One region of the Neorhizobium phenanthreniclasticum genome, then DNA from elsewhere that is predicted to be linked to it. Evidence: riboswitches for the same ligand, from Rfam matches in the RefSeq annotation. Region 1 holds a riboswitch; each other region holds the start of a gene.
What was found. Region 1 has a riboswitch for cobalamin ahead of ABK249_RS07455 (ABC transporter substrate-binding protein). Riboswitches for the same ligand answer to the same signal wherever they lie in the genome.
Positions count from the first base shown of each region.

Region 2: linked by a shared signal. The riboswitch ahead of bluB (5,6-dimethylbenzimidazole synthase) and the one ahead of ABK249_RS07455 (ABC transporter substrate-binding protein) in region 1 are both predicted to bind cobalamin.
Region 3: linked by a shared signal. The riboswitch ahead of ABK249_RS29750 (CbtB domain-containing protein) and the one ahead of ABK249_RS07455 (ABC transporter substrate-binding protein) in region 1 are both predicted to bind cobalamin.

Region 1 covers NZ_JBEAAL010000003.1:280,665-283,962, forward strand. The annotation lists gene ABK249_RS07445 (ABC transporter substrate-binding protein) at 1-666, opposite strand, end outside; gene ABK249_RS07450 (class I SAM-dependent methyltransferase) at 781-1,566, shown strand; cobalamin riboswitch at 1,764-1,996, shown strand; gene ABK249_RS07455 (ABC transporter substrate-binding protein) at 2,193-3,227, shown strand; gene ABK249_RS07460 (FecCD family ABC transporter permease) at 3,266-3,298, shown strand, end outside.
Region 2 covers NZ_JBEAAL010000023.1:69,180-72,477, reverse strand. The annotation lists gene ABK249_RS24385 (NADP-dependent malic enzyme) at 1-377, shown strand, start outside; gene ABK249_RS24380 (hypothetical protein) at 498-1,160, shown strand; gene bluB (5,6-dimethylbenzimidazole synthase) at 1,164-1,850, opposite strand; cobalamin riboswitch at 1,928-2,115, opposite strand; gene ABK249_RS24370 (NAD+ synthase) at 2,185-3,298, opposite strand, start outside.
Region 3 covers NZ_JBEAAL010000035.1:36,948-40,245, forward strand. The annotation lists gene cobO (cob(I)yrinic acid a,c-diamide adenosyltransferase) at 1-552, opposite strand, end outside; gene ABK249_RS29745 (CbtA family protein) at 549-1,316, opposite strand; gene ABK249_RS29750 (CbtB domain-containing protein) at 1,329-1,505, opposite strand; cobalamin riboswitch at 1,543-1,740, opposite strand; cobalamin riboswitch at 1,800-2,003, shown strand; gene ABK249_RS29755 (DUF1636 domain-containing protein) at 2,109-2,504, shown strand; gene cobW (cobalamin biosynthesis protein CobW) at 2,501-3,298, shown strand, end outside.

The sequences.
Region 1 (3,298 bases):
CGGGCCGAACGTGCCGCAGCACTCCACGAGTCCGGCAGCGCGGTACATGAAGACGTTCGGTTTCGGCGGATTGGCCCCCTTGAGCTTGTCGGTGACGCGCGCCATCTGCTCCTTCCAGTAGGCGGCGATGGCTTCGGCACGGTCCTCGTGGCCAAGGATCTTGCCGAGAATCTTCAGACTCGGTTCCGTGTTGTCGAGAATGTGTTCGCGGAAGTCGATATAGACGATCTTCACGCCGATGCCGTTCAGCATATCCTCGAGTTTGACTTCGTCGGCGGCCTGCTTGCTGCCAATCGGGAGCAGCACGACATCGGGATTGAGCTTGACGACCGTCTCGGTCTGTAGCGTGCCATCCGTCAGGTTGCCGAGGAAGGGAAGTTCCTTGCCCTTCGGGAACTTCGTGACATAGGTGTTGAAGCCGTCCTTGTCGGTCGTCCACAGGTCGTTACGCCAGCCGACGACCTTTGCGAAGGGATCCTCCTTTTCGATCGGCGCCACGGCGTAGAGCATGCGGCCTTCACCCAGGATGACGCGCTCGACCGGCTTGTCGAAGGCTACTTCGCGGCCAGCCACGTCCTTCACCGTGAAGGATTGTGCCATTGCAGGCGAGGCCAGAAGGCCTCCAAGCACAACCGCAGTTGCTGCAGACAACTTCATGAAATTCATCTGGAAACTCCCCCGATGACTGATAATGTCAACAGGCATAAGAATTATGACTTTTGGAATCAAGTTTTATGTTTTAGAGCTTTTCCAAAGTGCTGATGTGCAGGGGTGGCTGTGATGAACCTGATGAACACCAATTACTCTATCCGCGATGAAATTCGTGATTTCTGGTCGGAAAGGGCTGCAACGTTCGACGAGAGCGTCGGCCATGAAATCTTCTCCGAAGAGGAGCGGAGAGGATGGCTACGGTTGATCAGGAAGCATCTGGGCGAAGGAGAAGGCCGGGCGGCACTCGATCTCGCCTGCGGCACGGCGGTCATCTCGCACCTGATGAACAACGTTGGCTTCAGGGTGACGGGCCTCGACTGGTCGGATGCGATGCTGGCGCAGGCGCGCGCCAAGGCGAAGACGCGAGGCGCGGATATCCGTTTCGTCTCGGGCGACGCGGAAAACACGATGGAGCCGAAGGAGAGCTACGACGCCATCACCAACCGCCACCTGGTCTGGACGCTGGTCGATCCGCCGGCGGCTTTCCGCGAATGGCTCTCCGTCCTGAAGCCAGGGGGGAAGGTCCTGATCGTCGACGGAAACATGGGCAAGGAAACCTGGGTCAAGAGCCTTCAGAAGTTCTGGGCGAAAATGACAGGCAAGCAGCTTGTGAGCCACATGGCGCCAGAGATGATGGCACGGCATCAAAGCATCCGATCACGGGTCTACTTCTCCGAACGAATGCCGGCGGAAGCGATTGTGGATTTGCTGCGTCAAGCCGGTTTCGAGGACATTGTCGTCGATCGCAAGCTGTTCGACATCCACTGGGCGCAAGCCCGCAAGATGCCCTTCCTGCGCGGGCTCGAGCGCATGGTGCAGGATCGGTATGCGATTTGCGCGACCAAGCCAAAGTAGCCTTCCCTCCTGATATTTCATCGGCATTTTGCTGCGCTCCGGCTCTGAAACAAAAAAAGACGGCTGAGATTGAAAGCCGCTGGACAGGTGAGCATCCTTTGCATATGTAATGATATTACATTACATAAATGCCGACATCGGGAGAAGCCAATGGCTCGCTCACAATCATTCGCCACTTGACTGCGATCTCGAGTGGTCTTTATCTGGCGAGTGACGGTTCCCCGAGTTCAATGCGAAGGGATGAAATGGGAACACGGTGCGGAGACCCGAAGGGGATCCAAGACCGTGGCTGCCCCCGCAACTGTAAGCGGATTGCCGTCCATCCTCGTGGCGCCGAAAGGTGCCATGCCACTGCGCAGTCCGGCGCGGGAAGGCAGATGGACGACAGATATCCGCAAGCCAGGAGACCTGCCGTCGAATATCGATCCATCGTCACGGGCGGGGATGCCCGGAACAGGAGCAGGACATGACTATCATCCGCGCCTTTTGGCGCCCTGGCACTTCGTATCCCCCAAATCTCGACGATTATTCCGTTGATCGGGCTGCCTCACGGGCATTCTGAGCCTCACCACCGTCCGGCACGCGGGCTTGCCGCCGGCGTTCACGTCACATTTCGGGGAAACACGATGCATATCTTTCTGAAACGGCCGTTGCATGTTGGCCTCGGCGCCTTCTCCTTGATCGCCTCCGGCCTGTTCCACAGCGCCGCTGCGGCGGAAACCAGCTATCCTCTCACGCTCGAAAATTGCGGCCGGCAGGTCACCTTCGAGAAGGCACCGTCGCGTACGGTCTCGATCGGTCAGAGCAGCACCGAAATCCTTTATCTCCTGGGGCTGGCGAACAAGGTGGTCGGTACGGCGCTTTGGGTCGGACCGGTCCTCAAAGGCTATGAGGATGTGAATACGAAGATCGAACGGCTTGCAGACAACGAGCCTAGCTTCGAAAGCGTGCTCGGCAAGAAGCCGGACATCGTTGCCGTTCAGTTCCAGTGGCAGGTCGGGCCCGAGGGCGTGGTCGCCAAGCCCGAGCAGTTCGAGGAACTTGGCATTCCGGTCTATACGTCGCCATCCGATTGCATCGGCAAGGAAAATTCCGCCGCCAGCGACGGCATCCGCCATCAGGTCTTCACCATGGAACTCGTCTATCGAGAAGTCCGCGATCTCGCGAAGATCTACAACGTCCAGGACAAGGGCGAGGAGGTCGTGGCCGACCTGAAGCGGCGCGAGGAGGCTGCCCGCGCCAAGGTCGCCCCGGCGGAAGGCAAGCTTTCCGCCGTCTTCTGGTTCTCCAGCGCCCAGCAGGATTCTGATCCCTATATGGCAGGCAAGAATGGCGCGCCCGGCTATATCATGTCGGCTCTCGGCATCGAGAACATCATAAAGACCGATGACGAGTGGCCGACGATCGGCTGGGAAACCATCGCCAAGGCCAATCCGACCATGATCGTGGCGGGCGCCATGGAGCGGCGGCGTTATCCGCTGGACAGTATCGAAGCCAAGCACAAGTTCCTTGAGACGGATCCCGTCGCAAGCCTGATGCCGGCCGTGAAGAACGGTCATGTCTTCGACATGGATGCACAGGCGATGAACCCGACGATCCGCACCATCGAAGGCATCGAGGCGTTGGCCGATGCCATCGCCGCTGCCGGCCTTGCGAAGTGACCCTCCAAGTGGGCCGGGCGATATCCTCAATCGGACGAATGGGCGCGGTTTTCCTTGCGCTCGTCGTCCTT
Region 2 (3,298 bases), on a different contig from region 1:
GCTCACGGGATTCCGAAAGCGCCCAGAAGATGCGCAGTGCCCTGAAGCTGGTGCGCGAACAGGCTCCTGGCCTGGAAGTGGACGGCGAAATGCAGGCCGGTTCGGCGCTTTCCGAAACGGTGCGCAAGCGTGCTATGCCGAACAGTTCACTGACTGGTGACGCCAACCTGCTGATCTTCCCGAACCTCGATGCGGCGAACATCTCGCTCGGCGTCGTGCGGAACATGACCGACGCGCTGCATGTCGGCCCGGTCCTGCTCGGCGCCGCCATGCCGGTGCATATCCTGTCGCCCTCGGTCACCTCGCGCGGCGTCGTGAACATGGCTGCGCTCGCGGTGGTGGAAGCATCGCAACCCAATCTGGAGATTCAACTTTAAATTTTATATATAACCATATGATAATTAAATAATAATCGTTGGGCAGCCGATTTTATGATATTATCAACCGGCTTGCTCCATGATGCGATCATGTGATTGGAGAGAGCCGGACAACACCTCATGCGCCTTTGCGGCCTGATGATCGCCCCGCTGCTGCTTGTTCCCGCCGTGGCCTCCGCGCGGGATATCGCGACCTGTGCAGCCCTTTATCGGCAGCTCAACAACGCACCGCAGATCATCGGCAACACGGCCGAGATACGGCGCTATGCGCGGGAACTCAGCGACCAGAACAGCGAAATCCGCGGGCTCAGGATCGAGATGCGCCGGGCGGGCTGCGGCACGGGCAGTGTCGTTGTCCTCGGCGGCCCGAAGGGCGAAGTCTGCGATCAGATGCGGCAGACGCTCGATGCCATGGAGCAAAGCCGCGACGCGCTTGTTGCGGAAAGAGACAATGCCCGGCAACTGGTTCGCTCCTCCGGCGAGCGCGGTGCGATCCTGGCTGCAATCCGCTCCAACAACTGCATTCCTTCCGATATGGAAGAGGACCGCAAGGAGAGAATGAAGCTGCAGGGTATCGAGTTGCCGAAGGAGGAGCCCTACTCCGGCATCATCGATCTGCGTGTCAAACAGCCGCAGGCGGCTGCCGCCCAGCCGAACCTGCCGGGGCCGGAACGTCCCTACGATCCGAACAAGAAGGTACGTATGGTCGGACCGACATTCCTGCCTGAGGAAAGTATAGACCTCGCCCATCCGAAATCCAGCGGGCCGCAGCCGCAGCAGTAGTTGTCAGCACTCGCCCCATCGATCGGTGAAAACCAGGTCTTCGAGCGGTAGCCGCTCGCGCCAGCCCTTCACCGCCAATTCCGGCTCCCGATAAAGCTGATCGACATAGCCGACGCACAGCCAGGCGACGATCCTGATCCGCTCGGGAATGCCGAGCAGGGCGCGCAGATCCTCCTCATGAAAGATGCTCACCCAGCCGACGCCGACCCCTTCGGCGCGGGCGGCAAGCCACAGGTTCTGCACGGCGCAGACGGTCGAATAGACATCCATGCGCGGATCATGGGTACGGCCGATAACGACCGGCCCGGCGCGATCCGGATCGCAGGTCACGCAGATCGAGAGCGGCGCCTTGCGGATGCCTTCGAGCTTCAGGCTGCGGTATATGTCGCGGCGCTCCTCCGGAAACATTTCCGCCGCCTCGTCATTGGCTCGCGAAAAGGCACTCCATGCCGCCTGGCGTATCTCGGGATCCCGCACGAGGATGAAATTCCATGGCTGCATGAACCCCACCGAGGGCGCCGAATGTGCGGCGCCGAGCAGCCGCATCACGAGGTCGTCCGGAAGCGGGTCCGGCAGAAACTGGTCGCGCACGTCGCGGCGGGTTTCGATCACGCGATAGACCGCAGCGCGGTCGCATTCCGGAAATTCGCCTGCAGATATCAAGGCATGCGCAAAAGGATCGGGTTGCATCGTCTATCCCCAACAATGCTGACGCCGCCTGCGCGAACGCGCAGGAGCATCAAGAAACCTCGCCGCCGTCCGCGCGGTTCGATCTATCTTGCCAGGCCGGTCTTCTGACTTGGCTTCATCCGCCCCTGCCGCCGCCTTCCCGGAAATTCCAGTGGCTTTCGAATTGCGGCCAAGCGTCCGCCTCACAGCGTTGGGCACGTTCCGGTTTCCCACCGGATTCCCGATTCTCCTGCGCAAGGCAGGCACCTGACGGAGGCGTTATGCCAAGCCATGATCAGCGTTTCAAGTGGAGCCGCCCGCTCTTGCCGTCTCGCCCGGTCAAATGATCGGTCACCTATCGGTCGCGGAAGCGGTTGGTGATCGGATAACGCCGATCGCGGCCGAAATTCTTCCTGGTGATCTTGACGCCCGGCGCCGATTGCCGCCGCTTGTATTCGGCCAGATAAAGCAGATGCTCGATGCGGTGGACGGTCGTGATGTCGTGGCCGCGCGAGACGATCTCCTCCGTGCCCATTTCCATCTCCACCAGGCATTCGAGAATGTCGTCGAGGACGGGATAAGGCGGCAGCGAATCCTGATCCGTCTGATCAGGCCTGAGTTCCGCCGACGGCGCCTTGGAGAGGATATTCTTCGGGATCACTGCGCCCGACGGTCCAAGCGCATCCGGCGGCAGGTGCTGGTTGCGCCAGGCAGCAAGTGCATAAACCTGCATCTTGTAGAGATCCTTGATCGGATTGAAGCCGCCGTTCATGTCGCCGTAGAGAGTCGCGTAACCTACGGACATTTCCGACTTGTTGCCGGTCGTCACCACCATCGAGCCGAACTTGTTGGAGATCGCCATGAGAATGGTGCCGCGCGCCCGGCTCTGCAGGTTTTCTTCGGTAACGCCCTCGTCCGTGCCATCGAAAAGCTCCGAGAGCGCCGACGAAAAACCCTCGACGGGCTCGGCGATCGGCACAATATCGTAGCGGCAGCCGAGCGCACGCGCGCAATCGGGGGCATCCTTCAGCGACTCCTCGGAGGTGTAGCGGTAAGGCAGCATCACGCTGCGCACCCGCTCCGCACCCAGTGCATCGACGGCGATGGCCGCGCACAATGCCGAGTCGATGCCGCCGGACAGGCCGAGGATCACGGATTTGAAGCCGTTCTTGTTGACATAATCGCGGAAGCCGAGCAGGCAGGCGCGGTAATCCGCTTCCTCCTTTTCCGGGATGCGCGCCATCGGCCCATCGGTGCAGCGCCAGGTATCGTGGACCCTGTTCCATTCCGTCACCGTCACCGCCGGTTGGAATTGGTCCATCTGGAAGGCAAGTGTCTTGTCCGCATTGAAGGCAAAACTCGCGCCGTCGAAGACCAGTTCGTCCTGGCCGCCGACTTGCGCAGCATAGATCATCGGCAGGCCGGTCTCGATGACCTGTTTCAGCACCACCTGATGGCGGATATCCATC
Region 3 (3,298 bases), on a different contig from region 1:
CTCTGTGACCATATCCGCCGCCTCGATCAGCGCCGGCTTGGCGTTGCGACCGGTGACGACCACGTGAAGGTCCGGCCGCCGCGCCTGAAGTGCTGCGACCACCTTGTCGAGATCGAGATAATCGTAACGAAGCGCGATGTTGAGTTCGTCGAGAATGATGAGTCCGATCGTCTCGTCCGCCATCAGGTCGAGAGCCTTTGCCCAGGCCTTTTCGGCGGCCGCGATATCCCGCGTCAGATCCTGAGTTTCCCAGGTGAAGCCTTCGCCCATCGTGTGCCAGACGAGCCGATCGCCGAAAACGGCCAGCGCCGGCTGCTCGCCTGTCGACCAGGCACCCTTGATGAACTGCACGACGCCGACCCGGCGATTGTTGCCGAGCATACGCAAAGCCAGGCCGAAGGCGGCGGTGGATTTTCCCTTGCCGGGACCGGTATGGACGATGAGAAGCCCCTTTTCGACGGTCTTCCCGGCGACTTCCTTGTCCTGCACTGCCTTGCGGTTCACCATCTTGGCGCGATGACGTTCGACCGATGCCTCGTCGATCTCCTTCACCGCGATACGAACTCCCCATCAGACCGCGCCGTGATCTCTTCCCCTGCACGGAAGCGTTCGCGGATCATCCCGGCCAACGCACCGAGTACAGCCCAGAATACCAGGTTCGTGGCGTAGACGGCATTCACGAAGCGGGCGTAGAGTTCCAGCGGCACAGCCGTTTCATGCCCGGGCGGCAGCGGCGCGCCGACGATATGTGGCGCGATCAGCAGAACGATCGCCAGCGCGGCGAATACGGCTGAGCGCGTATAGGCGAGGAGGCCAAGGCCCGCTGCAGTGCAGACTGCGGTCGAAATCCACCAGACCTGACGGGGACCAAGCTCAGCAGCCGGCATGCCCGGAAGTTCCGGGGGGAGGCCGAGCCCTGGAGCCAAGCTGACGGTCAGGAAGCCGGCAATACCGAACATCAGTCCGCTGCGCCAGCCTTTGAGACCGCCCTGGGCTTCTGAAACCGCGATCAGAATAAGACCGAAACCGATCGCGGCCAGCATGTCGGCGGCGGCCGTATAAATGAAGCGCTCGAAACCGTCTGCCGGCATCCATGCTTCTTCGTCGTGATGATGGTCCGCAGGCGCTGCGGCATTGCCGGCGGGAGCGGCCTCATGGCTGTGGCTGTGGCCGACCTCTCCGCCGCCGGCATTCTCGTAGCTCTCCGCTTGCAGGATCAGCGGGACAGTGGAAAAGCTCTGCATGACGGTGAGCAGCAGTCCGGACAACAGCCCGGCGATCACCGCCGTGAAGACGATGTTACGAAACAACGACATGGGAAACTCCCCTCAGTGGCAGGGGAAAGCGAAGGAATGACGCGAATCGTGCGCGGCATTGTGCACGACTTCCATATGCGAGAAGCCGACGAAACCGACGACGAAAAGCCCCAGCAGGGCCGTCATGCTGAGCGGGATGATCTTCGAGGAGGAAATACCGACTGCCGTCGAAGCGGTTTTCGTTGCCATTGCCTTGTCCTTTCGCCCTCCACCCGAGGGCCGTTGAAGTTTTTCCTCGCCTCTGGCAGGTCTCCTGGCTCGCGGATCAGGCATCTTGCGCCCGCCTTCCCGGATTGCTCCAGTGGCATCATGGACGAAGACTTTCCGCTTACAGTTGCGGGGGCAGCCGCGGGTTTGACAGCAGATCCGTCGCACCGCATTCCCTCAAATACCCTTTCGGGGCACCATAGGCTGGCTCACTATAGACGAAATCGGCCTCACGGCAATCGCCTTTGCGACGCATTGACATAAGCATGCGACCGGGCTTACTTGAAAAGAGATGGTCCCTTTCCGGCAACGGGGAGGGCTAAGAGAGAATGCGGTGAGATCCCTTTCGCGATCAATGCCGCGGCTGCCCCCGCAACTGTAAGCGGCGAGCCATTGCCTATAAGCCACTGGGAAACCGGGAAGGCAGGCAAATGGTGGTGACCCGCAAGCCAGGAGACCTGCCATCTGATGTTTTTGCTTCACCGGGCGGGGTGCTCCGGAGGAAGTTCTCGATCACCGCAGGCGGTTTCAGCCCTCTGCTCCGCGCCCCGATTGTTTCGACCCCGGCGGGAACGCGGCTGACCGATGAGTGACCACCGACCAGATGATCCGGCAGATGTGACGATTTTCGTCTGTACCAATTGCCGTGATGTGTCCGACGGCGACGTTCGGCCGGGTATCGCGTTGATCGCAGCGCTACGTGAAGCAGCGGACGGCAAGCCGCTCGCGGTCAAGCCAGTCACCTGCCTTGCCAACTGCGAAAAAAGCCCCAGCGCCGCCTTCAATCACCGCAACGGTTGGTCCTATGTCTTCGGCCATCTGTCCCTCGACAATGTCGAGGACATCGTCACCGGCGCGATGATGCTGGCCGAGGACGAGCGCGGTTTCCTTCCTATACGCGGCCGCCCGACATGTCTGCGCGGCAAGGGCATGACGGCCCGCATCCCACCCTTTCATCATCACGAGGACATGCCATCATGAGCGTCAGCTTCGACCGCGTTCCCTGCACCGTCGTCACCGGGTTCCTGGGGGCCGGAAAGACCACGCTGATCCGCAACCTGATCGCGAAGCTTGACGGCAAGCGGCTGGCGATCATCGTCAACGAATTTGGCGATGTCGGCATCGACGGCGAGATACTGAAGGGCTGCGGCATCGAGAGTTGCCCGGAAGACAACGTCATCGAGCTTGCCAACGGCTGCATCTGCTGCACCGTGGCGGATGACTTCGTACCGGCGATCGATCAGATTCTTTCACGCGAACCGCGCGTCGACCACATCCTGATCGAAACCTCCGGCCTTGCGCTGCCGAAGCCGCTCGTTCAGGCTTTTCAGTGGCCGGCCGTCAAGGCACGTGTCACGGTGGACGGCGTTGTCGCCGTTGTGGATGGTGTGGCACTGGCCGAAGGCCGCGTTGCCGATGACCATGAAGCGCTGGAGGCGCAGCGCCAGGCGGATGGCTCCATCGACCACGACGATCCGGTCGAGGAAGTGTTCGAGGATCAGGTCGCCTGCGCCGACATGATCGTACTGACCAAGAGTGATCTCCTCGATGCTGCGGGCATTGCGACCGCCCGGGACCGCGTCGCAGGGTATCTGCCGCGGGCCGTGAAGATCGTCTCGGCTGCCAATGGCGCGATCGATCCGGCCGTGCTGATCGGGCTTGGCCTCGCCGTCGAGGACGATATCGAAAACCGCAAGACCCATCACGACGACGAACTCGACCACGATCATGATGATTTCGACAGCTTTGTCGTCGATCTCCCGGCTGTTTCCGAT